2 linked regions of the Actinoplanes lobatus genome follow. Each later gene encodes a partner of the first gene's protein in a complex. Links are inferred from orthologs where the notes say so. Each region holds a gene or a part of one and is shown on either strand. Other genes may lie near its edges. The genes, in order: BJ964_RS18650 and rplJ.

Region 1 (11,036 bases):
GGCGAGGCCGGAGCCGGCGACGATCACGGCGGCCAGCGCGGCGGCCATGAAGACGGAGCCGCCGGCGGCCTGCACGGTACGGCGGCGGCGCAGCGCGGTCCGGCCGCGGGCCAGGTCGGCGGCGACCTGCTCCGGGGTCGGCTCGGCGTCCGGGCCGGCGATCCGCGCCAGCCCGTCGTGGAGGTTCATCATGTCAATTTCTCCTGATCAGAGCAGTGCCAAGGAGGGATTGGGGCCGAGCACGGTCCGGAGCCGGTCGAGTGCCCGGGCGGTCTGGCTCTTCACCGTCCCCTCGGAGCACCCGAGGGCATCGGCGGTGTCGGCGACATCGAGGTCGTAGAAGTAGCGGAACACCAGTGCCGCCCGCATCCGTGGTGGCAGCTCCCGCAGGGCCGCGCGCAGCCCGTCGGAGACGTCACCGGCATGCTCGGCGGCCGCCCGGTCCGGTACCTCGGCCATCGGCCGCTCACTGCGCCGCCACCACCGCCGCCGCTCGTCGGTCAGTGCGTTGACCAGCGCCCTCCGGACGTAGCCGTCCGGGTTGTCGGCACGCTGGAACGCCGGCCAGGCGACGTACAGCTTCGTCAGCGTGGACTGGACGAGGTCCTCGGCCAAGTGGGCGTCGCCGGCCGTGAGCAGAGTCGCCGTACGCACCAGCGCGGCCCTCCGGCTGACCACGAACTGGTGGAATTGCTCATCACGCTCGTTCTTCACACGAGCCCCTCCTTCGCTCTCACGCCTCCCTGACGGCTCCCACCTCCCTCAGGTTGCATGAGGGTCACCTCGAAGCTCGATCCTCCATCGGGGCCGGGCCGGTAGTGGACGTCCCCATGGTTGGCGCGGGCCAACTCCCGGACGATGTAGAGCCCCAGACCGGTGCCCGGCACCTTCCCCGCGGTCGGCTCGGCACGGGCGAACCGGTCGAAGAGCCGGTCCCGGAACGCCGGCGGCACGCCCGGCCCCTCGTCGCGGACCTCGATCGTCACGACCGCGGTGTCCGCCCGGGCCACGACGGCGGTGGCGCCACCGCCGTACTTGGCGGCGTTGCTGACCAGGTTGGTCAGGATCTGGTCGAGGTGGCTCGGCTGCACCACGGCGACCAGGTCCGGCGGGCACGTCACCGGGACGTGGCCGGCGCCGGCGACGACCAGGGCCGCCTCGACGTGCTCGGCGACCCGGACCGGGACGGGCGCCGCGACGAGCCGGCCGGCGTCGAGGCTGACCAGGTCGAGGACCTCCTGGACGATGGCGGCGAGCCGCCGGGTGGTCCGGTGCACCCGGATGAGGGAGTGGTGGACGGACTCCGGCAGCTCCTCCTCGTCGAGGACCAGGTCGAGGCCGCCGAGGATCGCCGCGAGCGGGTTGTTGATCTCGTGGCCGAGCATGCCGATCAGGTCGGCCTTGAGCTGGTTCGCGGCCTCCAGGTCGGAGGTCCGGACCCGTACGGTGTCCTCCAGCGAGTCGTAGAGCAGCGCGTTGTCCAGCGAGACCGCCAGCTGCCCGGCGATCAGCTCCACCGTCTCCAGGCGGTCGGTGGAGAACACGCCGCCCTGCCGGTGGTTCTCCAGCATCAGGACGGCGACGTCGACGGTCCGGCTCGGGATGGGCATCGCCAGCAGGGAGCAGTGGTCGAGTCCGGCGACGTACGGGTCCCGCGCGAACCGGTCGTCCTGGGTCGCGTCCGCCACCAGCAGCGGGCGGCGGGTCCGGGTCACGTACCGGACCGCGGTCGCCGGCACCGGCCGCGGATCCCGCGTCTCGGGGTGACGAAGCACCAGCTGCACCCGGGTGGCCCCGGTCATGGCGCTGAGCACGTCCCCGACCTGCGCCTCCAGGTCGGCCAGCGTGATGGCCGAGCTCAGCGCGCGGGAGGCCCGCAGGATCGCCATGAGGTCGATCCGGTCGGCCCCGGCCCCGTGGCCGGAGTCGCTCACCCGTTCCGCGCGCAGGAACGGGTGTTCGGCCTCCAGCCTTCGCAGCGGCCCCTCCGCACCCCACTGACGGTAGGTGTCGCGTGCCTCGGTCAGCAGTTGCCGCCCGGCGTGTGCGAACCCCCGGTCGAGGTGGAACCGGGCCGCCCGCTGGGCGAGCACGGCCCGGTGCCACGGCCGGCCGGCCACCTCGTGCAGGCCGGCGTCGAACTCGCGGGCCGCGCCGTCGGGATCGCCCAGCGCCCAGCACCGTTCGGCGTCGACCAGGCGCAGCAGCGGCCGGAAGTTGCGGGGCGAGTCGGCGGCCCGCCGGGCGATCCAGTCGCGGATCGTGCCGAGCTCGGCGGCGACGCCGGTGTCGCCGTACCGGACCCGGGCGGCCAGGGCGATCCCGCGCACCACCCGGGCCAGCGCCCAGGTGTAGAGCCCGCGAACCGCCTCGCAGTGCTCCATCGCCCCGGCGGCGTGCCGGTCCAGTTCCTCGTCGTCCTGGCACATCAGCGCGGCGAGGGCCCGGTTGACGTGGTGGATGGCCAGCGCCACCGGGAAGGTGGGGGATCCGTCCGGTTCGGCGCCCGGCTCCCGGCCGCGCAGCACCCGCACCAGCGCCCGGCATTCGGTCAGCGACAGGGCCGCGATCCGGTTGCCGGTGCGTTCGGCGAACGCCACCGAGGCGTCGATCTCCTCGGCGACCGTCTCCAGCGAGTCTGCGGTCTCCAGCAGCACGGCCACCAGACGGGCCGAGAGCATGGCGGCGACCTGGACGTCCCCGGCGGTCAGCAGTTCCTCGCGGGCGTCCTGGCCGGCCTCGGCGATGTCCTCCAGCGGTTCGAACCAGTGCGCGGCCACGAAGAGGTGCATGTACCGGGCGATCGCGGTCTCCGCCTGATAGCCGTGCTCCCGTCCGGCCTCGACGACGTACCGGCTCAGCCGGTGACCGGTGCGGTAGTCGTCGAACAGGTGGATCGTCGCGCAGATCACCGCGCCGAGCGAGCCGACCACCGGCGGGCACAGCCCCGCACGCCGCCACAGCCCCAGGACCTGGAGCAGCACCCACGTGTGTTGCAGCGGGCCCAGCACGTACGCCGGCGCGAGCAGCCGGTTGAGGATCCGGCCCGCCGCGAGCACCCGGGGATCGTCGGTCTCCGCGGCACGGCTCAGATCGGCGGCGCAGTCCCGCAGGTCGGCCGCCTCCCGGTGGACCACGGGACCGGGGTCGTCCGGGGAGTCGATGCCGAACCGGCGCAGCAGGTCCGCGCCGAGGGCGTACGCCTTCCGGATGTGTCCTCGCTGGGTCAGGCTGTTGACCTGGTTCGCGGTGGCGGCGGCGAGCGCGAGCAGATCCGGGGACCGGGCGGCCAGCTCCCGGTACACCTCGTCGGCCTCGTCGAGCCGGCCCAGGCAGTAGAGCGCGGTGTGCCGGGCCACGGTGACGGCGTCCCGCTCCTCCGCCCCCGGGCCCAGGAGCCGCTCGGCGGCGGCGAGCAACTCGACGGAGACCTGGTAGTTGGTCATCTTCATCGTCCGTTGCGCGGCGCCGTGCAGCAGGCCGGCGGCGGCCCGCCGCTCGTCCGGCGCGTCCACCAGGTCCACCACCGGCAGGTACTGCTCGGCCGCCTCCTGCCGGTACCGCTCCCGCCGGGACAGTTCGCGGGCCATGCTCAGCTGGAGGCGGTCCCGGTCGCCGGGCGCCAGGCAGTCCCGGGCGGCCTGCCGTACCAGGTCGTGCCGGAACCGGACGGTGCCGTCGGCGAGCAGGATCAGGCCGTCGGTGACCGCCGGGGCCAGGCGCGCGGCCAGGTCCGCCTCGGACGTCCCGGTCGCGATGGCCAGGAAGCCGGTACCGACGTCACCGCCGAGGCAGGCGAGCGCCGCCAGGATCCGGCGCGTCCCGCCCGCCTGCTGATCCATCCGGGCCGCCAGCAGCTGCGGCACCCCGTGGCAGCGGACGAAGTCACGGATCGCGTCCGCTTCCCACCGCCAGCCGTCCGTTACCGGGCGCAGCAGGCCCTCGGCGCGGAGGGCGTTGAGCACCTCGACCGTGGCGAACGGATTGCCGGCGGCGCCCGCCTCGATCAGCCCGGCCGGCACGGACGCGGCCTCCGGGGGTATCCGGAGCACGGTGCCGATCAGCCGGGCGGCCCCCTCGCGGTCCAGTCCGCCGACCCGGATCACCGGTTCCGTCGCACCGTCACGCTGCCAGCGGTCGAGCAGCGCCGCGAGCGGCCGCCCCTCGTCCCGGTAGGTGGCGACCAACAGCAGACCGGGGATCGGCCCGGCGTTCACGATCGCGTCCAGGACCCGGTGCGTCCCGGCGGTGGCCCACTGGAGATCCTCGAGGACGATCACGATCCGGTGCCCGGCGGCGAGCGCCCGGATCAGGGCGAGGGCGGCGGCCGCGGTCCGGCCCTGGGCGGTCGACGGATCGGACGTGGACGGCCCGCCCGGGACGCCGAGCAGATCGGCCATCTCCGGGATCGCGTTGACCGCGACCACGGCGTTGGGGCCGAGCGCCTCGACGATCCGCGCGCGGTCCGCCGCCACCTCGGGTTCGGGTTCGGCGAGGATGCAACGGATCAGGCTTCGCAGCGCCCGGGTGATGCCGCCGCTGGTCGTACCGGTCCGGAACTCTTCGAACCGCCCGGCGGCGAACCAGCCGCCGCGTGCCGTGACCGCCGGCCGCAGGCTGCGGGTGAGGGCGCTCTTGCCGATCCCGGACGGCCCGGTGATCAGCACGGGCCGGCCGCCCTCGGTGAGCGCCCGGTCCAGCGCCGAGGTGAGCAGGTGCACCTCCCGGTCCCGGCCGATGAGGGCGGCCGGCGGCACGAAACGGGCCGGGAAGTCCCGCTCGCCCAGCGGCCAGCCAGCATCGGGATCGTCCCGGCAGCGGGTCAGATCGTGGAGCAGCCCCTCGGCGCTCTGGTAGCGGTTCGCCGGGTCCTTCTCCAGCAGGCGCATGATGATGTCGCGGAGACGTGGTGGCAGCCCGGCGGGCACGGGCGGCGGCTCCACCAGGGTCTCGCGGATCAGCTCCAGGGCGTCGTCGCCGGTGAACGGCGGCTCGCCCACCGCCAGCGTGTAGAGGGTGGCGCCCAGGCCGTACAGGTCGGCGCGGGGATCGACCGCCGGGCCGATCCGCCCGGTCTGCTCCGGGGCCAGGAAGCCGAGCGTTCCGACCGGGCCGCCCGCCTCGTCCGCCTCCACCGCCCCGGCCAGCGCCAGGTCGAAGTCGATGAGCAGGGCCGGCCCGTGGGGTGGCAGGACGACGTTGGCCGGCGTGACGTCGCGATGGACCACCCCGGCGCGGTGCACGGCGGCGAGCGTCGCCGCCAGGCTTCGACCGATCGTCAGAAGCTCGGGTACGGGCATCGGCCGCGGGACCGGAAAGGCCGCGTCGTCCTCCAGCACGAGCAACTGGCGGGACTGATGGTCGGCGAGCCTGGGCACTCCGGGGACGCCGGCGAGCCGGAGCAGCACGGCCCGTTCCCGCTCGATGCGCCGGGCGGCGCCGAGTCCGGTGGCCCGTTTGTGGATCAGGGTGGAGCCGTCGCGGGAGCCCCGGCGGAGCACCTGGGTCCGTTCGCTGTGATATAAGACGACATCACCCACAACCTTGTTGTCTCATTGCCGGGACATCGGTGGTGGCTCTTCCCCGAAGAACCACGGCTCCCTGGATACGCTGGGCCTACCCCGCGACGACCGGAGGTGCCGATGTCCCTGTTCCCGCAGCCGAATCAGCCGCCCGAATGGCCGCCGCAGCAGGCCGGCTTCCCCGGTTGGCTCGAGGAGCGGCTCTTCGAACAACGGATCGTGATGCTTCGCGGCCGGCTGACCGGCGAGACGGCGACCGGGATCGCGGCCGCCCTGCTGACCCTCGACGCGGCCGGTCCGGAGGCGATCCAGCTGCACGTGGCCACCCCGGGTGGGGAGCTGGGCGCGGCACTCGCGGTGATCGACGTGATCGACTCACTGTCCGCTCCGGTGCACGCCCTGGTCACCTCGGAGGCGGGCGGGGCGGTGCTGGCGATCCTTGCGGCGGCGGATCAGCGGTCGGCGTACCGGCACGCCCGGTTCAAACTCGCCGAGCCGCGGGCCGCCGGGGTCACCGGCACGGCCGACGAGGTGGCCGCCGCGGCCGGGCAGCACCTGCGTGAGCTGGAGGAGGTGGTGGTCCGGCTGGCCGGGATCACCGGGAAGCCGCGCAGCCGGATCGAGGACGACCTGTCCGCCGGCCGGAGCCTGAGCGCCGCCGAGGCCCTGGAGTACGGCCTGATCGACGAGGTGATCGCACCAAAGAAGAACGGGCCCCGGTGATCACCGGGGCCCGTTCTCATCAAGCTACTTCAGGAAGCGACCTTCACACCCATGGAACGGGCGGTGCCGGACACGATCTTGATCGCGGCATCGAGGTCGTTCGCGTTGAGGTCGACCAGCTTGCGCTCGGCGATCTCCTTGACCTGCTGGGCACTGAGCGTGCCGACGGTCGTGGTGAGCGGGTTGGCGGCGCCGGACTGAATGCCCAGGGACTTCCGGATGAGGAAGCTGGTCGGCGGCGTCTTGTAGGCCAGCGTGTGGCTGCGGTCCTCGTAGACCGACACGATGACCGGGATGATCTCGCCCCGGTTCTTCGCGGTGGCCTCGTCGTACTCGACCTTGACGGCACGCATGTTGGCGCCGGTCGGGCCGAGCATCTTACCGAGGTCGACCATCGCGGCGTTACCCGCCTCAAGCGCGAGGGTTACCTCATGAGTCTTCTTCTTGGGCGGCATTGAGTAGGGCTCCTTTGGGTGAGCTGCACGGGCCGAAACAAACGCAGCTCGCCAGCATCAACGACACACGACAACCCCGAGACAGTACTTGAACGCCGTGGTTGGCACCAAATTGAGGTCTCGGGGAACGTCCCCCAGTGTATCCCGCCTGACCTCAGTACTTGTCGCAGGGGCAGTCGGCCATGAGCGAGCGCACCGAGTCGACGTAATCCGGATTGGGCAGCGTCTTGCTCTTCGCCGCCGAGTCCACCGTGCCGTAGCCCGCGTTGTAGCCCGAGATGACCACGTTCAGCAGACACCAACTGGAGTGGCTCTTGCACTTCGAGGGGCTCAGGTCGTAACTCTCCTTGAAGTAGTTGTCCCCGAAGTACCGGGTCAGCCAGGCCAGGTAGTTCGCCCCGGCGTACGCGTTGTCCTGATAGTTCCCGTTCGCGTCATAGTCCAGGCCGAACCGCTGGTTCATATGGTCCAGCGTGTCCGGCATCACCTGCATGAGACCGAAGCCCTCGTCACAGTTCTTGATCGCGCTCTGCCAGCCGCTCTCCTGCCAGGACACCGCCTTGACCAGGGTGAAGTTGAGCTTCAGCTGGGGCGCCTCGGTGCGCCAGTAGATCCGGCCGGACGCCTTCTTGAGAGCCGCCTTGGCCTTGGCCTTGGAGATGTTCTTGCCCTCGTAGCTGAAACAGTCCGGAACCTGACTCCAGTCCGTCTGGACCGGGCTCGCACTGGCCGTCGGCGACTTGGTGGCCTTCTTCGTCGGCTTCGGCTTCGTCGTGGTCTCCACCGGCGCGGCCGTCGTCTCCTCGATCACCGGCTCGGTTGTGGCGGGCGCCACCGACACCGGCGGTGCGCCCACCGGATCGTTCCCGTTCTCGCTGGCACCGGCCAGTCCGCAGCCCGCCGTCACGACCAGCGCCGTGACCGCCGCGACCAGGTTGATGCGTTTTTTCATCGATGCAGACCTTCCCCCGTGATACATCGATGAAGGACGTTAACAGTGATCAGATGATCTCGGGAGACTGAAAAACGGACAGAAGACCACAAGATTCGGGTCTTGACCCCGTGTCACGATCGGCAACCTGAGCCGGGAACAATGGACCTCATGCAGACCCGCACCGACCTACGCAACGTCGCCATCATCGCTCACGTCGACCATGGCAAAACCACCCTGGTCGACGCCATGCTGCGCCAGGGCAGCCAGTCCCACGCGCGTGGCGAGATGGCCGACCGCGTCATGGACTCCATGGACCTGGAGCGGGAAAAGGGCATCACCATTCTCGCCAAGAACACGGCGATCAGCTACCAGCCCGCCGAGGGCGAAGCCGTCACCATCAACATCATCGACACCCCCGGCCACGCCGACTTCGGCGGTGAGGTCGAGCGCGGCCTGACCATGGTCGACGGCGTCGCCCTGTTGGTGGACGCCTCCGAGGGCCCGCTGCCGCAGACCCGCTTCGTGCTGCGCAAGGCCCTGGCCGCCAAGCTGCCGATCATCCTGATCATCAACAAGGTGGACCGGCCGGACGCGCGGATCAAGGAGGTCGTCGACGAGACGTACGAGCTCTTCCTCGACCTCGACGCCGACGAGCACCAGATCGAGTTCCCGATCGTCTACGCCTGCGCCCGCGACGGCATCGCCTCGCTGACCCAGCCCAAGGACGGCACCGTCCCCGAGGACAGCGACTCCCTCGACGTGCTGTTCAGCACCATCCTCGACACCATCCCGGCGCCGAAGTTCCATGAGGACGCCCCGCTGCAGGCGCACGTCGTCAACCTCGACGCCTCGCCGTTCCTCGGCCGTCTCGCGCTCTGCCGCGTCCACGAGGGCACCATCCGCAAGGGCCAGACCGTCGCCTGGTGCAAGACCGACGGCACCATCAGCAACGTGCGCATCTCCGAGCTGCTCGTCACCGAGGGCCTGGAGCGCAAGCCCGCCGAGAGCGCCGGCCCCGGCGACATCATCGCCCTCGCCGGCATCCCCGAGATCATGATCGGTGAGACCCTCGCCGACGCGGAGAACCCGATCCCGCTCCCCCTGATCACCGTCGACGAGCCGGCCATCTCGATGGTCATCGGCACCAACACGTCGCCGATGGTCGGCAAGGTCAAGGGCGCCAAGGTCACCGCCCGCATGGTCAAGGACCGCCTCGACAAGGAGCTCATCGGCAACGTGTCGCTGCGCGTCCTGCCGACCGACCGTCCCGACGCGTGGGAGGTCCAGGGCCGTGGCGAGCTGGCCCTCGCCATCCTGGTCGAGCAGATGCGCCGGGAGAACTACGAGCTCACCGTGGGCAAGCCGCAGGTCGTCACCAAGACCATCAACGGCAAGGTCCACGAGCCGGTCGAGCGCCTCACCATCGACGCCCCCGACGAGTACATGGGCGCCATCACCCAGCTGCTCTCCACCCGCAAGGGCCGCATGGAGGAGCTGATCAACCACGGCACCGGCTGGCTCCGCATGGAGTGGCTCGTCCCTGCCCGTGGCCTGATCGGCTTCCGGACCGAGTTCCTCACCGAGACCCGCGGCACCGGCATCATGCACCACCTGTTCGAGGCCTACGAGCCGTGGTTCGGCGAGCTGCGCACCCGCCAGAACGGCTCCCTCGTGGCCGACCGGGCCGGCGCTGTCACCGCCTTCGCGATGATCAACATCCAGGAACGCGGGCAGCTCTTCGTCGAGCCCGCCACCGAGGTGTACGAAGGCATGATCGTCGGTGAGAACTCCCGTGACGACGACATGGACGTCAACATCACCAAGGAGAAGAAACTCACCAACATGCGTGCGGCCAGCGCGGACAACACCGAGAAGGTGATCCCGCCGCGCAAGCTGTCCCTGGAGCAGTCCCTGGAGTTCTGCCGCGAGGACGAGTGCGTCGAGGTCACCCCGGCCGCGGTCCGCATCCGCAAGGTCGTCCTCGACCAGACGGCCCGCGGTCGCGCCGCGGCCCGCCGCAAGCACCAGTAAGCGCCCGCTTTCGGTGAAGAGCCCGCCCTTCGGGGCGGGCTCTTTCCTTGCCGCCCCTTCTTTCGCCGCCGCTCTTCCTGGGGTTCCGTCACCCTGGGACGGTTTTGGGCGGGGGACGGCCCCCTCCGGGCGGTCAGGCTTGGTCCCTCCGTGGGCCGTCCCCCGCCCAAGACCTTGCGTGGCGATGGATCACCGTCGCCCTGAGCGCTTCTCTCGCTCTCTTCAAAACCCGTCGGGGTACCCCCGGAGCACTCCCCCCGCGCACTCCGAACCGCCCCACCGCTCGCGCCTTCTCACACTCTTGCCGAGTGCGGACCCCGGCCCGGCCGCTCTCACGGGGCCTTCCGTGTGATCCGGGCTGCCAAGGCGCAAAGGGCGAGGCCCGGGCGACAGGGTCGCTCGGGCCTCGCGTGGGTTGATCGGGTCGTCAGCGCTCGGCGGTGATCAGTTCCCGTTTCCGGTCGCGGGAGGATTTGGCCAGGCTGGCGACCGTGGCGACAGCCAGGGTGCCGAGGATGACCAGCAGGGAGAGCCAGATCGGGATCTCCGGAGCCCAGTGGAAGGGCTGACCGCCGTGCAGGAACGGCAGGTTGTTCGTGTGCAGGGCCTCGAGGACCAGCTTCACGCCGATGAAGGCGAGCACCACGGCGAGACCGATGTTGAGGTAGACGAGACGCTCGAGCAGGCCGCCGAGCAGGAAGTACAGCTGGCGCAGGCCCATCAGCGCGAACACGTTCGCGGTGAAGACGAGGTACGGCTCCTTCGTGATGCCGAAGATCGCCGGGATCGAGTCGAGCGCGAAGATCAGGTCGGTGGTGCCGATCGCGATCATCACGATGAGCATCGGGGTGAACAGCCGCTTGCCGGCCTCGGTGACGAGGCTGAACCGGCCGTCGCCGAAGGACGAGGAGAGCGGCAGCGCCCGCTTCGCCCAGCGGATCAGGATGTTCTCCTTGAAGTCGTCCTCGTCGTTCTCCCCGCCCTTGACCAGCGTGATCGCGGTGTAGACGAGGAAGGCGCCGAAGATGTAGAAGACCCAGGAGAACTGCGAGATCAGGGCGGCGCCGGCGGCGATGAACGCGCCACGCATGACGAGCGCCAGCACGATGCCGATCAGCAGCACCTTCTGTTGCAGGTGCCGCGGGACCGCGAAGCGGGCCATGATGATCACGAAGACGAACAGGTTGTCGACGCTCAGCGAATACTCGGTGAGCCAGCCGGTGTAGAACTCACCGGCCGCCTGCCCGCCCGCGGCCAGCCAGAGCCCGATGCCGAAGAGCACGGCGAGGCCGACGTAGAACGCGACCCAGCCTCCCGCTTCCTTCATGCTGGGCTCGTGTGGCCGGCGGCCGATGATGAGCAGATCGACGG
Region 2 (10,337 bases), 1.1 Mb from region 1 along the record:
AGGCCCGAGTGGGCGTGCGGGTCGTCCGTCGTCCGGGCCTGCCAACCCTCATTGCCGACCAGCCAGTCGAAGGACTCGGTCTGGAGTGCGAGGAGGTTGGGGACCTCTAGCTGCTCGGTGATCCGGCCGAAAGAGACCCGGCGGGGTGCGTAAGCGCTCGACGTACGGCTGGTCTTCGCAGGGCGGGAAGCTGCCAAGATGCGTCCTTCCGAGGACCGGTGCTGCTATGCGGCTGAGTTGCTGATGCAACTGGTCTGCGTGCACTCCAATGAGCCCCCGGGAAGTTATCCACATGGATATCCCGAGAGGCATCAAGACAGAAGGCAGCGCAAACTAGCAGTGTAGCCGCTTGGCTAACCGCTGTCCAGCCCACACCCGAGGTGGCCTGCGGAACATGCCACCGTCGCGGCTGACCTGGACCTCTACGGTCAGGGCCGGGACGGGGCCGCTCAGAAACGCGGCAACTACCCCTCTGGTGCCAGTCCGACAGGTATCGGCAGTAGATCCGTTACCCAGCGGGCGGCTGTCGCAAGCGCGGAAACTTGCTGATGTCAGCGTGCCTGTCCGCCGACACACAGTCAAGGGCTGTGCCGCGGGTCGGACGCCCGCGGTCATCCGCCCGGCGCACCGAAGGGGCCTCGACGCACAAATAGCGAACTTTGACAGTCTTTGCCACCCGCAGCGAAGACGGCTCGACAGCACCCCGTTGAGCTGCGCGGACGGCTGGAGAAACAGCGATGGCGGGGACCCGGAACGGATCCCCGCCATCGACCGATGACACTGTGGAGCGTTAGATCACTTGAGGGTGACCTTGGCGCCCTCACCCTCGAGCTTGGCCTTGGCGGCCTCGGCCTTCTCCTTGTTGACACCCTCGAGGATCGCCTTCGGGGCGGACTCGACGGCGTCCTTGGCCTCCTTGAGGCCCAGGCCGGTCAGCTCACGCACGACCTTGATGACCTGGATCTTCTTGCCACCGTCGCCCTCGAGGACAACGTCGAAGGAGTCCTTCTCGGCCTCGGCCTCGGCCGGGGCAGCACCCGGGGCGGCGGCAACGGCGACCGGAGCGGCAGCCTTGACGTCGAAGACGTCCTCGAACTGCTTCACGAACTCGGAGAGCTCGATGAGGGTCATCTCCTTGAAGGCCTCGAGCAGGTCTTCGGTGCTGATCTTCGCCATGTGAGGCAACCTTTCCTAAGAAATCTGACGTTTAACGGTTTCCGCGAGGCATCAGGCCTCGGCGGAACCAGCCTGTTCGCGCTGCGCCCGCAGAGCCTCGACCGTGCGCACCGTCTTGGTGAGGGGCGCCTGGAACGTGGCAGCGGCCTTGCTCAGGTTGGCCTTCATGGCGCCGGCCAGCTTGGCCAGCAGAACCTCACGGGACTCGAGGTCAGCAAGCTTGTTGACCTCGTCCGCCGTGATGGCCTTGCCCTCGAAGACACCGCCCTTGATGACGAGAACGGGGTGGGCCTTGGCGAAGGCACGGAGGCCCTTGGCCGCCTCGACCACATCACCGTTCACGAAGGCGAGCGCGGTAGGACCGGTGAACAGCGCGTCGAGGCCCTCGATACCCGCGTCAGCCGCGGCACGCTTCGCGAGCGTGTTCTTGGCGACGGCGTACTTGTTCTCGCCGCCCAGCGACCGCCGGAGCTCGGTGAGCTCCTTCACGGTGAGGCCGCGGTATTCGGTCAACACGGTGGCCGCCGAACCACGGAAGTGATCCGTGAGCTCGGAAACAGCCGAAGCCTTGTCGGCCCGGACCGGCTTGTCCGCCATGTCCCTCCTCTCTCAGTGCTTCAGCCACTGGTCGAGAGGGTCCGTACAAAGCAAAACGCCCCGGCGCAGGGCACGGGGCGGACTCGAACACACGCTCACACGCGGTCGACGATCACGAACCGTTCTCCCTACGCGGGTCGCCCGCTTTCAGCGGGACCTTCGGCCGCGGCCTCCGTCGAGATGACGGCTGCTGCGGCGACCAGCGGTCTATGGGTGGAACTTCGAGATGCAACACTACGCGGACCTGTCACGGAACGCCAAATCGGGGCCGGGACTACGAGCGTGCGCGCCGCAGGCCGGCGTACCCGGCGAGGGCCGCGGCACACCACAGGACCGTCCAGACGACCAGGACCAGCAGGGTGGCGGCGTCCGGCGGGTGATCCCCGCCCATCTCCCGGGCGGTGGCCATCACCGGCGGCACCAGCCACGGGGCGATCGAGCCGGTCAGGCCGAGCACGATGACCAGGATCGAGCCGCTCACCAGGACCACGACACCGGGCAGGAGCCGCCGGGTGACCGCTCGTCCGGACAGGGCGCCGAGCGTCACGGCGGCGGCCATCGACAGCACGTGCGCCAGGATCCCGAGCAGGATGCCGGTCTGCGTCGACGGCTCGGCGCTATCGGGTCGCGGTGGAGCGATCGCGCCGAGCGGCCACGGGACCAGCATCGCGACCAGGCACACCACCGCGGCGAGGAACACGGCGGCGAGCAGGCCGCCGGCGCCCTCCCGCAACGGGCCGACGGCGAGGCGGGCCAGCCGGCGCTGAGCGTCCGGTTCGGTGTCCAGCAACAGTTTGGTGAGCCAGGCCAGCACCGGGAACAGGCAGACCGCCGAGTAGGCGTAGGCGTGCATGGCGAGCGACGGCCCGCCACCGTGGAGGATGGAGAAGATCACCAGCAGGGTGATCAGGGGCGCCACAGCGCGGCCACCGCGCAGAAAACCGGCGAGGCGCATCCGGGTCAGCGCGATCATCGCCCCTCACTCTCGGTGCTCTCGATTCCGGGTACGCCCATCGCCCTCTGCCTCGGGAAGGAGCTCGTCCCGCGTACCCCGGCCGGGTCTCGCTCCCGGACCCCGAGGACACGGTGACCGGAGGCACGGAGCCGGTCCACCGTCGCGGCGGCCTCATGCCGTCGCGCCACCACCTCGACCACCACCTCGTCGGCGCCGGTGTCCGGCTCGGGCTCGGGCTCGGGCTCGGGCTCGCCGGTGTGGTGCAGCCCGTGGCCGGTGACGGTCCAGTGGATCGCGCCCGGCAGGTTGGCGATCTCGCCACGGTGATCGCTGACCAGGACCGCCCCGCCGGCAGCGGTGACCTCGGTGACGAGTTCCGGGATGAGCTGCCGGGACGGGGCGTCGAGACCCTCCCAGGGCTCGTCCAGGACCAGCAGGCCGGGTGTGGTGAGCAGAGCCTGGGCCAGGCCGACCTTCTGCGCGGTGCCCTTGGAGAGGTCCGGCAGCGGGGTGTCGGCGTGCCCTGTCAGGCCGAGCCGCTCGAGCCACCGGTCGGCGCCGGCCGCGGGCAGGCCACGGATCTGGGCCATCGAGCGCAGGTAGCCGATCGTGGTGAACGGCTGGGCGGCCGGGAAGCGTTCGGGGACCCAGCCCACCACGGCCGGCCGGTCGTGGATCACGCCCCGGGACGGGCGGAGCACCCCCGCGGCGAGTTGCAGCAGGGTCGACTTGCCGGCGCCGTTGCGGCCGAGCACCACGATCGTCTGCCCGGGCTCCACCGCGGCGTCGATGTCCTGCAGCGTCCAGTCGGCGCGTCGCGCGTACCGGAACCAGACTTTGTCGAAGCGCACGGCCGGAAGCCTGCCACAGAGACCGCCTTCGACGCAGGCCCGGGAAACACGAAATCCCCCGGGGAAGTCCCCGGGGGATTTCGAGAGATGCGACCGTCAGGCGGTGGCGTCCGAGCCGCGCAGGTTCTTGTGCACGTTCGGGTCGACCTGGATGCCGGGGCCCATCGTGGTGGTGATGGTGACCTTCTTCAGGTACTTGCCCTTGGCGGCGGACGGCTTCGAGCGCAGGACCTCGTCGAGGACCGCGCCGTAGTTGTCGATCAGCTGCTCCGGCGAGAAGGACGCCTTGCCGATGATCAGGTGCAGGTTGGAGTGCTTGTCCACCCGGAAGGTGATCTTGCCGCCCTTGATCTCGTTGACGGCCTTGGTGACGTCCATGGTCACGGTGCCGGTCTTCGGGTTCGGCATGAGGCCACGCGGGCCGAGGATCCGGGCGATCCGGCCGATCTTGGCCATCTGGTCCGGCGTCGCGATCGCGGCGTCGAAGTCCAGCCAGCCACCCTGGATCCGGGCGACGAGCTCGTCGGTGCCGACCTCGTCGGCGCCGGCCGCGACGGCCTCCTCGGCCTTCGCGCCCTGGGCGAACACGATGACGCGGGCGGTCTTACCGGTGCCGTGCGGCAGGTTGACGGTGCCGCGGACCATCTGGTCGGCCTTACGCGGGTCGACACCGAGGCGCATCGCGACCTCGACGGTGGCGTCGAACTTGGCGGAGCCGGTCTCCTTGGCGAGGACGACCGCGTCCTTCGGCTCGTAGAGCTTGTTGACGTCGATCTTCTCGACGGCGGCGCGGTACACCTTGCTGCGCTGTGCCATTTCACTTACTCCTGTGGTAGATGGCGGGGCCGCTTCGGATGCGCGGCCCCTCCCACTGATATCGCCGGGGATCCGGCGATCAGATCTTGGTGACCTGGTTGAAGTTCAGCTCGACCGGGGTCTCCCGGCCGAAGATCGACACCAGGACCTTGAGCTTCTGCTGGTCGGCGTTGATCTCGCTGATCGAGGCCGGCAGCGAGGCGAACGCGCCGTCGGTCACCGTGACCGAGTCGCCCACCTCGAAGTCGAGCACCTTGACCTCGGGCTTCGCCTTCTTCTCCTCGGCCTGGACAGCCGGGGCCAGCCACTTCAGCACCTCGTCGAGGGAGAGCGGGGCCGGCCGGTCGACCCGGTCGGTGGCGCCCACGAAGCCGGTCACACCGGGCGTGTTGCGCACGCAGGAGTAGGACTCCGGGCTCAGGTCCATCCGGACCAGGATGTAGCCGGGGAAGACCTTGGCCTGCACCTGGTTGCGCTTGCCGTTCTTGACCTCGACCTCTTCGCGGGTCGGCACCTCGACCTGGAAGATGAACTCCTCCATGTCGAGGCTCGTGATCCGGGTCTCGAGGTTGGTCTTGACCTTGTTCTCGTAGCCCGCGTAGGAGTGCACGACATACCAGTCGCCGGGGGCGTAGCGCAGCTTCTGCCGCAGCTCCTTGACCGGGTCGTAGTCCTCGTCAGCCTCGGGCGCCTGAGCCTCGACCGGCTCGGCGGCCTCGACCGGCTCTTCGGTCTCCAGCGACGACTGCTCGTCAGCAAACTGCGCGGTCTCGTCGTCGTACTCAGGCACGCTCGCTCACTTCCAAAAGTCTTCGGTTCGCGGATCGCCGGACGTCAGCCCAGCGCCCATAGCATCGCTTTACCGAACGCGTAGTCCAGGCCGGCCACGATGGTGGTCATGATCACCACGAAGACGATCACCACAGCGGTGTAGGTGAGCAGCTCTTTACGGGTCGGCCAGATGACCTTGCGAAGCTCGCTGACGACCTCACGGAAGAAGCCGCCCACCCGGCCGAAAAGACCCGAACGCCGACCCGACTTCTTGGTCTTGGGGCTTTCCGAGTCGCTCCGCTCGGCGACGGCGGTGCCACCGCCGGCGGTCACCAGCGCGTCATCGGCGTTGTCGTCCGGAACATCGCCACCGGCGGCGGCGGCGAGCAGCTCGTCGTCGCCCGGGACGTCGTCACCGGGCCGGTCCTTCTCGGCCACTTCGCCCTACTTCCGTCGTCGGTGGTCTTGAATCCTGTCAGCGCTCGACCGGACGCGGAATTTGTGCGAACCGCGCACCGGGCGGGCACGTCTAGGAGAAATGCGCAGGGGTGACAGGACTTGAACCTGCAGCCTGCGGTTTTGGAGACCGCTGCTCTGCCAATTGAGCTACACCCCTTTGCGGAGCTGCTGTCTTTCGAATCACAGCCCCACGGCGCATCACTGTACCGGTACGCCGGGCATTACCCCAACCCGGGCTACCGCTTACTGATGAGCGCCTGTGCCAAGGACAGTACCTTGTCCCCATTGCATGTCGCAGTCAGGCTCAGCCGAGTGTGCCCCTCATCGGTGACCTCCTTGACCGTGGCGGACACCACGACCTCGGTCCCCTCGTCGGTGTCGGGCACCGGGACGGGGCGGCTGAAACGCACGCTGAACTCGACCACCGCGTCCGGAGCGCCGGCCCACTCGGTGACGGCACGGCCCACCAGAGCCATCGTGAACATGCCGTGCGCGATGACGCCGGGCAGCCCGACGCCGGTGGCGAACCGGTCACTCCAGTGGATGGGGTTGAAGTCGCCCGAGGCGCCCGCGTAGCGGACCAGATCGGCCCGGGTCACCCGAAAGGTCTTCGGCTCCAATGCGTCGGCCATCAGTGCTCCTCACCGCGCTGGACCAGCTTCGACCAGACCGTGACCACCGGCTCGCCGGCCTCGGTGGTCACCTCGGTCCGGGTGGTGATGAACTCGTGGCCACCCCGGCTGGTGATCTCGTCCACCGAGTTGACGCAGATCAGAGCGTCCCCGGCGACCACCGGACGGGTGTAGGCGAACCGCTGGTCGCCGTGCACCACCCGGGTGTAGTCGAGGCCCAGGGCGGGATCGGCGATGACCTGACGGCTGGCCGCCATGGTGATCGCGACCGGGAAGGTGGGCGGGGCCACCACGTCCGGATAGCCGAGGGCGCGCGCGGCCGCGGGGTCGTGGTACGCCGCGTCGGTGGCGCCGATCGCCCGGGCGAACTCACGGATCTTCTCCCGACCGACCAGGTACGGCTCGGTGGGCGGCCAGCTACGGCCGACGAACGATTGGTCCAGAGGCATGCCCACAAACTACCCTCCGGGGCCATCCCAGAAATAGCACTGTCAGTGCAAAAATATCGAGGATGCTGCGGAAACAGCACTGCGCCGCCCGGAGTGACTCCGGGCGGCGCAGTGTGAAGATCAGATGTTGCGAGAGATCAACGGGTCTCGCGGTGCAGGGTGTGCTTCCCGTCGCGCGGGCAGAACTTCTTCAGCTCGACGCGGTCCGGGTCGTTACGCCGGTTCTTCTTGGTGATGTAGTTCCGGTCCTTGCACTCCGTGCACGCCAGGGTGATCTTCGGACGGACGTCGGTCGCCTTGGCCACGGCGGGGTGCCTTCCTGCTAACGGATTTCTTACTGACGACGAACCAGCGTAGACGCTCGGTCAGCCGCTTCGCAAAGTGGGGCCCCGGTTGGGGCACCACAGAAGAGTAGCGATGGCCGGACTTGAACCGGCGACACAACGATTATGAGTCGTTTGCTCTACCGACTGAGCTACACCGCCGAGCCAGGCTCATCAGTTCAGCGCCTGGCGAGGCGGAACGAACCCGGTAGAGCCCCCTTACGGAATCGAACCGTAGACCTTCTCCTTACCATGGAGACGCTCTGCCGACTGAGCTAAGGGGGCTTGCTGCTTGCGATCTCTCGCTCGCTGCTGGAGTAAGACTACACGGCCTGTCGGCGGGGGTGAAATCAGTATCCCCATTACCGGGAATCGCCTGGTCAGATGACTGCTCGAAGCCGGCGGACCTCACCGGTGGGAGTGGACTCCGGCTCGGTCTGAGCGCTCAGCCAGGCCTCCAGACGCTCGAACGGCAGGGGCCGGCTGAACAGATAGCCCTGACCGATCTCGCAGCCCATCTCCTCGAGCAGCTCCAGGGTCAGTTCGCTCTCCACACCCTCGGCGACCACGGTGAGGCCGAACTCCCGGGACAGGCCGATCACCGCGCGGACGATCGCGAGGTCACCCGAATCGGTGGCCATGCCCTGGACGAAACTGTCGTCGATCTTCACCTCGTGGACCGGCCACTGGCGCAGATAGGCCAGCGACGAGGCGCCCGTCCCGAAGTCGTCGACACTGAGGCGCACCCCCAGGTCGCGCAGCCGGTAGAGGGACGGCAGGACCCGCTCGATGTCGCCCAGCATGCCCGGCTCGGACACCTCGAAGGTGACCAGGCCGGGATCCACCCCGTGCTCCTCCAGCAGGTCCCGGACCAGCTCCGGGAAGTGCGAGTCGAGCAGGGTGCGGGCGGAGAGGTTGACCGCGATGGCGAGCGGCCGCTCCGCGTCGGTCCAGGCCCGGCAGCGGCGCAGGCCGGCGACGAGCACCACCTCGGTGAGGCGGGCCAGCTGGCCGGTGTGCTCGGCGACCGCCACGAAGTCCTCCGGGGCGACCTCGCCGTGCGCCGGGTGCACCCAGCGGGCCAGGCACTCGACGCCCAGCACGTGCCGGTCGGCGAGCGTCACCTTGGGCTGGAAGTAGACCTCCAGCTGCTCGTTGTCGAGGGCCCGGCGCAGGTCCGCGGCGATGCCCAGGCGACGGACCGCACGGGACTCCAGGGCCGGATGGAAGGGCTGCACGCCGTACGGAAGGACCTTGGCCGCGTTGGCGGCCAGCTCGGCCCGCTGGAGCAGGGTCTCCGGGTCGCTGCCGTGGTCGGGATAGATCGAGACGCCGACCGCCGTGTTCACGTCCAGGGTGAGCGAGCCCACCGCCATCGGGCCGCGCAGGCGCTCCCGCATCCGGGTGGCGATCTCGATCGTGGCGTCGATGCTCGCGGCCCGCAGGGTGACCACGAACTCGTCCCCACCGATCCGGCCGACCAGCGCTCCCGGGTCGGCGATACCGCGGATCCGGTCGGCGGCCTCGACGAGCAGTTTGTCGCCGGCCGCATGGCCCATCGACTCGTTCACGTTCCGCTGGCCGTCGACGTCGAACAGCATGATCGCGACGACCTCGTCCTCGGCGCGGACCTTGACCGACTCGGCGAGCGCGTCGATCACCCGGCGCCGGTTGGGCAGGCCGGTCAGCCGATCGTGGTACGCGTCGTAGCGCAGCCGGTCGACCAGCCGCGAATTCTCCACCGCGACCGCGGCGTGCGCGGCGATCGTCTCAAGCACCTGCACGTCGGCTTCCCGGAAGGTACGGTTGTCGCCGACCCGGTTGACGACCTCCAGCGTGCCGATGATGGCCTGACCCGAGCGCAACGGGATGACCAGGGCGTCCTTGACCTTCGCCGACCGCAGGCAGGGCCGCAGGTCCTCGGTCTCGGCGAAGCGGGCGCCGACACCGACCGCCGACTTCATCTCGACCGCCCGCTGGCGGACCTCCTCCGGTATGGGTGCGATGTCCAGCAGGCCGCGGTGCTCGACCCGGGCGGTCAGCAGCACCTCCGGGTGCCGGCCCTGCGGGGCGAGCCAGAGCGTCGCGAACTCCGACTGCATCAGCGAGCGCACCCGGCCCAGCAGCACGTCAGGCAGACCGCTGCGGCCGCTCTCGTCCCGGACCGCCTGGGTCAGCTCGTAGACCTCGGCCAGGGTCCGGTGGCGGCGGAAGAACTCCGCGTACGACCGGAGGACCATCACCAGGGCGGCGACCAGGATGGCGAGCAGGATGGCGGACCAGGCGGTCGCCTCGAGCGCGACCAGGAAGATGAGGCCGACCACGATGTTGATGCCGTCGACGGTCATCGCCGAGAAGCCGGCGCGCAGCGCGTCCCGGCCGGTGCGCGGGCTCTGCACGAGCGTGAACACACCGGCGAGGCTGAGGAGCTCGACCAGATAGCTGAGGCCGACCGCGGCGGCCAGGATGGCCCAGGTGCGCGGGCCCGCGTCCTCGATGGGCGCGAAGGAGGCGATCAGCAGCAGGGCCGCGCAGTTGCCGGCGGCCGATTTGGCGACGTTGAAGGAGAGTTTCGTGACCGGATAGTTCGCCCGGTAGTGGTGCACCAGATTGGCGCCGCTCACCACCAGGACCACCATCACCGGTGGGAGGTAGAACAGTGCCAGGACGAGCGGCACGTCGGTCACCGCGACCGTGAAACTGCTGCGCCAGATGACGACGTTGAAAACGTCCCGATAGGCGATCAGGTACGCGATGAAGAACGCGAGGCCGGCCGGCCAAGCGCTATACCACCCAGGCTCCGCCACCCAGAAGCCCGCCGTGCAAACGAGGGCGAACACCACCAGCGGCCACGTGATCAACCACGCCCGCTGCGCGCCACCATGCCGGACCGGGGACCGCTCGACCATCGAGAATCCTCTCTAGCCGATCGGCCCCTAGTCCGTCAACGTGTCTGACCCATCAGGCCCAGTCAAGCGCCGGGTTGCTCTGAACCTGGACCGCGCTGGTCGCCTCATCAGCTGTCGATGCCCCAACGGTGACGCCACCGAAGACAACGGCAAGCACAAAAACCAAGCCAGCGAAGCGGCCCAGCTTTTTTGCAGACATAGTCCTGCTCCTCGAGTCGGGGAATCGCATCAGGGTGGGGGTCACATGATGGTGCCACACCAGTTGTGCGACAGGCAGCGTTCAGCGGCGGGTCGTGGCGACGCTCCGGTAAATCCTGGCCGAACGGCTGAACAGACCCTCACGCCTACTGCTGAAGAATTGACGGCTTTATAGCCCATTTAGGCGGAGAAGTGAGGCAA

Evidence for each region.
Region 2: BJ964_RS18650 (region 1) and rplJ share a complex: the UniProt entries of both Escherichia coli proteins name them as parts of the ribosomal stalk of the 50S ribosomal subunit. The link is inferred for Actinoplanes lobatus from one-to-one orthologs.

Annotation. Positions count from the first base shown.
Region 1 is NZ_JACHNC010000001.1:3,970,989-3,982,024, reverse strand. What follows is about bases 4,988-7,865. They hold BJ964_RS18650 (uL11 family ribosomal protein), read right to left. Parts: upstream 6,701-7,865; coding sequence 6,275-6,700; downstream 4,988-6,274. Other genes in these bases: typA (translational GTPase TypA), read left to right, coding at 7,803-7,865; BJ964_RS18645 (lytic transglycosylase domain-containing protein), read right to left, coding at 6,855-7,652; BJ964_RS18655 (ClpP family protease), read left to right, coding at 5,643-6,245; BJ964_RS18660 (sensor histidine kinase), read right to left, coding at 4,988-5,540. In the rest of the region: BJ964_RS18670 (hypothetical protein), read right to left, coding at 1-192; BJ964_RS18665 (SigE family RNA polymerase sigma factor), read right to left, coding at 208-714; more of BJ964_RS18660, read right to left, coding at 711-4,987; more of typA, read left to right, coding at 7,866-9,665; BJ964_RS18635 (TerC family protein), read right to left, coding at 10,093-11,036. UniProt on the Escherichia coli protein: Forms part of the ribosomal stalk which helps the ribosome interact with GTP-bound translation factors.
Region 2 is NZ_JACHNC010000001.1:2,849,715-2,860,051, reverse strand. The notes cover bases 1-2,983. They hold rplJ (50S ribosomal protein L10), read right to left. Parts: upstream 1,774-2,983; coding sequence 1,228-1,773; downstream 1-1,227. Other genes in these bases: BJ964_RS13185 (ATP-binding cassette domain-containing protein), read right to left, coding at 2,743-2,983; BJ964_RS13190 (hypothetical protein), read right to left, coding at 2,048-2,746; rplL (50S ribosomal protein L7/L12), read right to left, coding at 796-1,176; rpoB (DNA-directed RNA polymerase subunit beta), read right to left, coding at 1-197. Also shown: more of BJ964_RS13185, read right to left, coding at 2,984-3,579; rplA (50S ribosomal protein L1), read right to left, coding at 3,676-4,395; transcription termination/antitermination protein NusG, read right to left, coding at 4,475-5,185; preprotein translocase subunit SecE, read right to left, coding at 5,230-5,604; BJ964_RS13160 (MaoC family dehydratase), read right to left, coding at 5,862-6,257; BJ964_RS13155 (MaoC family dehydratase N-terminal domain-containing protein), read right to left, coding at 6,257-6,706; rpmG (50S ribosomal protein L33), read right to left, coding at 6,844-7,011; BJ964_RS13135 (putative bifunctional diguanylate cyclase/phosphodiesterase), read right to left, coding at 7,410-9,938. UniProt on the Escherichia coli protein: Forms part of the ribosomal stalk, playing a central role in the interaction of the ribosome with GTP-bound translation factors. Protein L10 is also a translational repressor protein.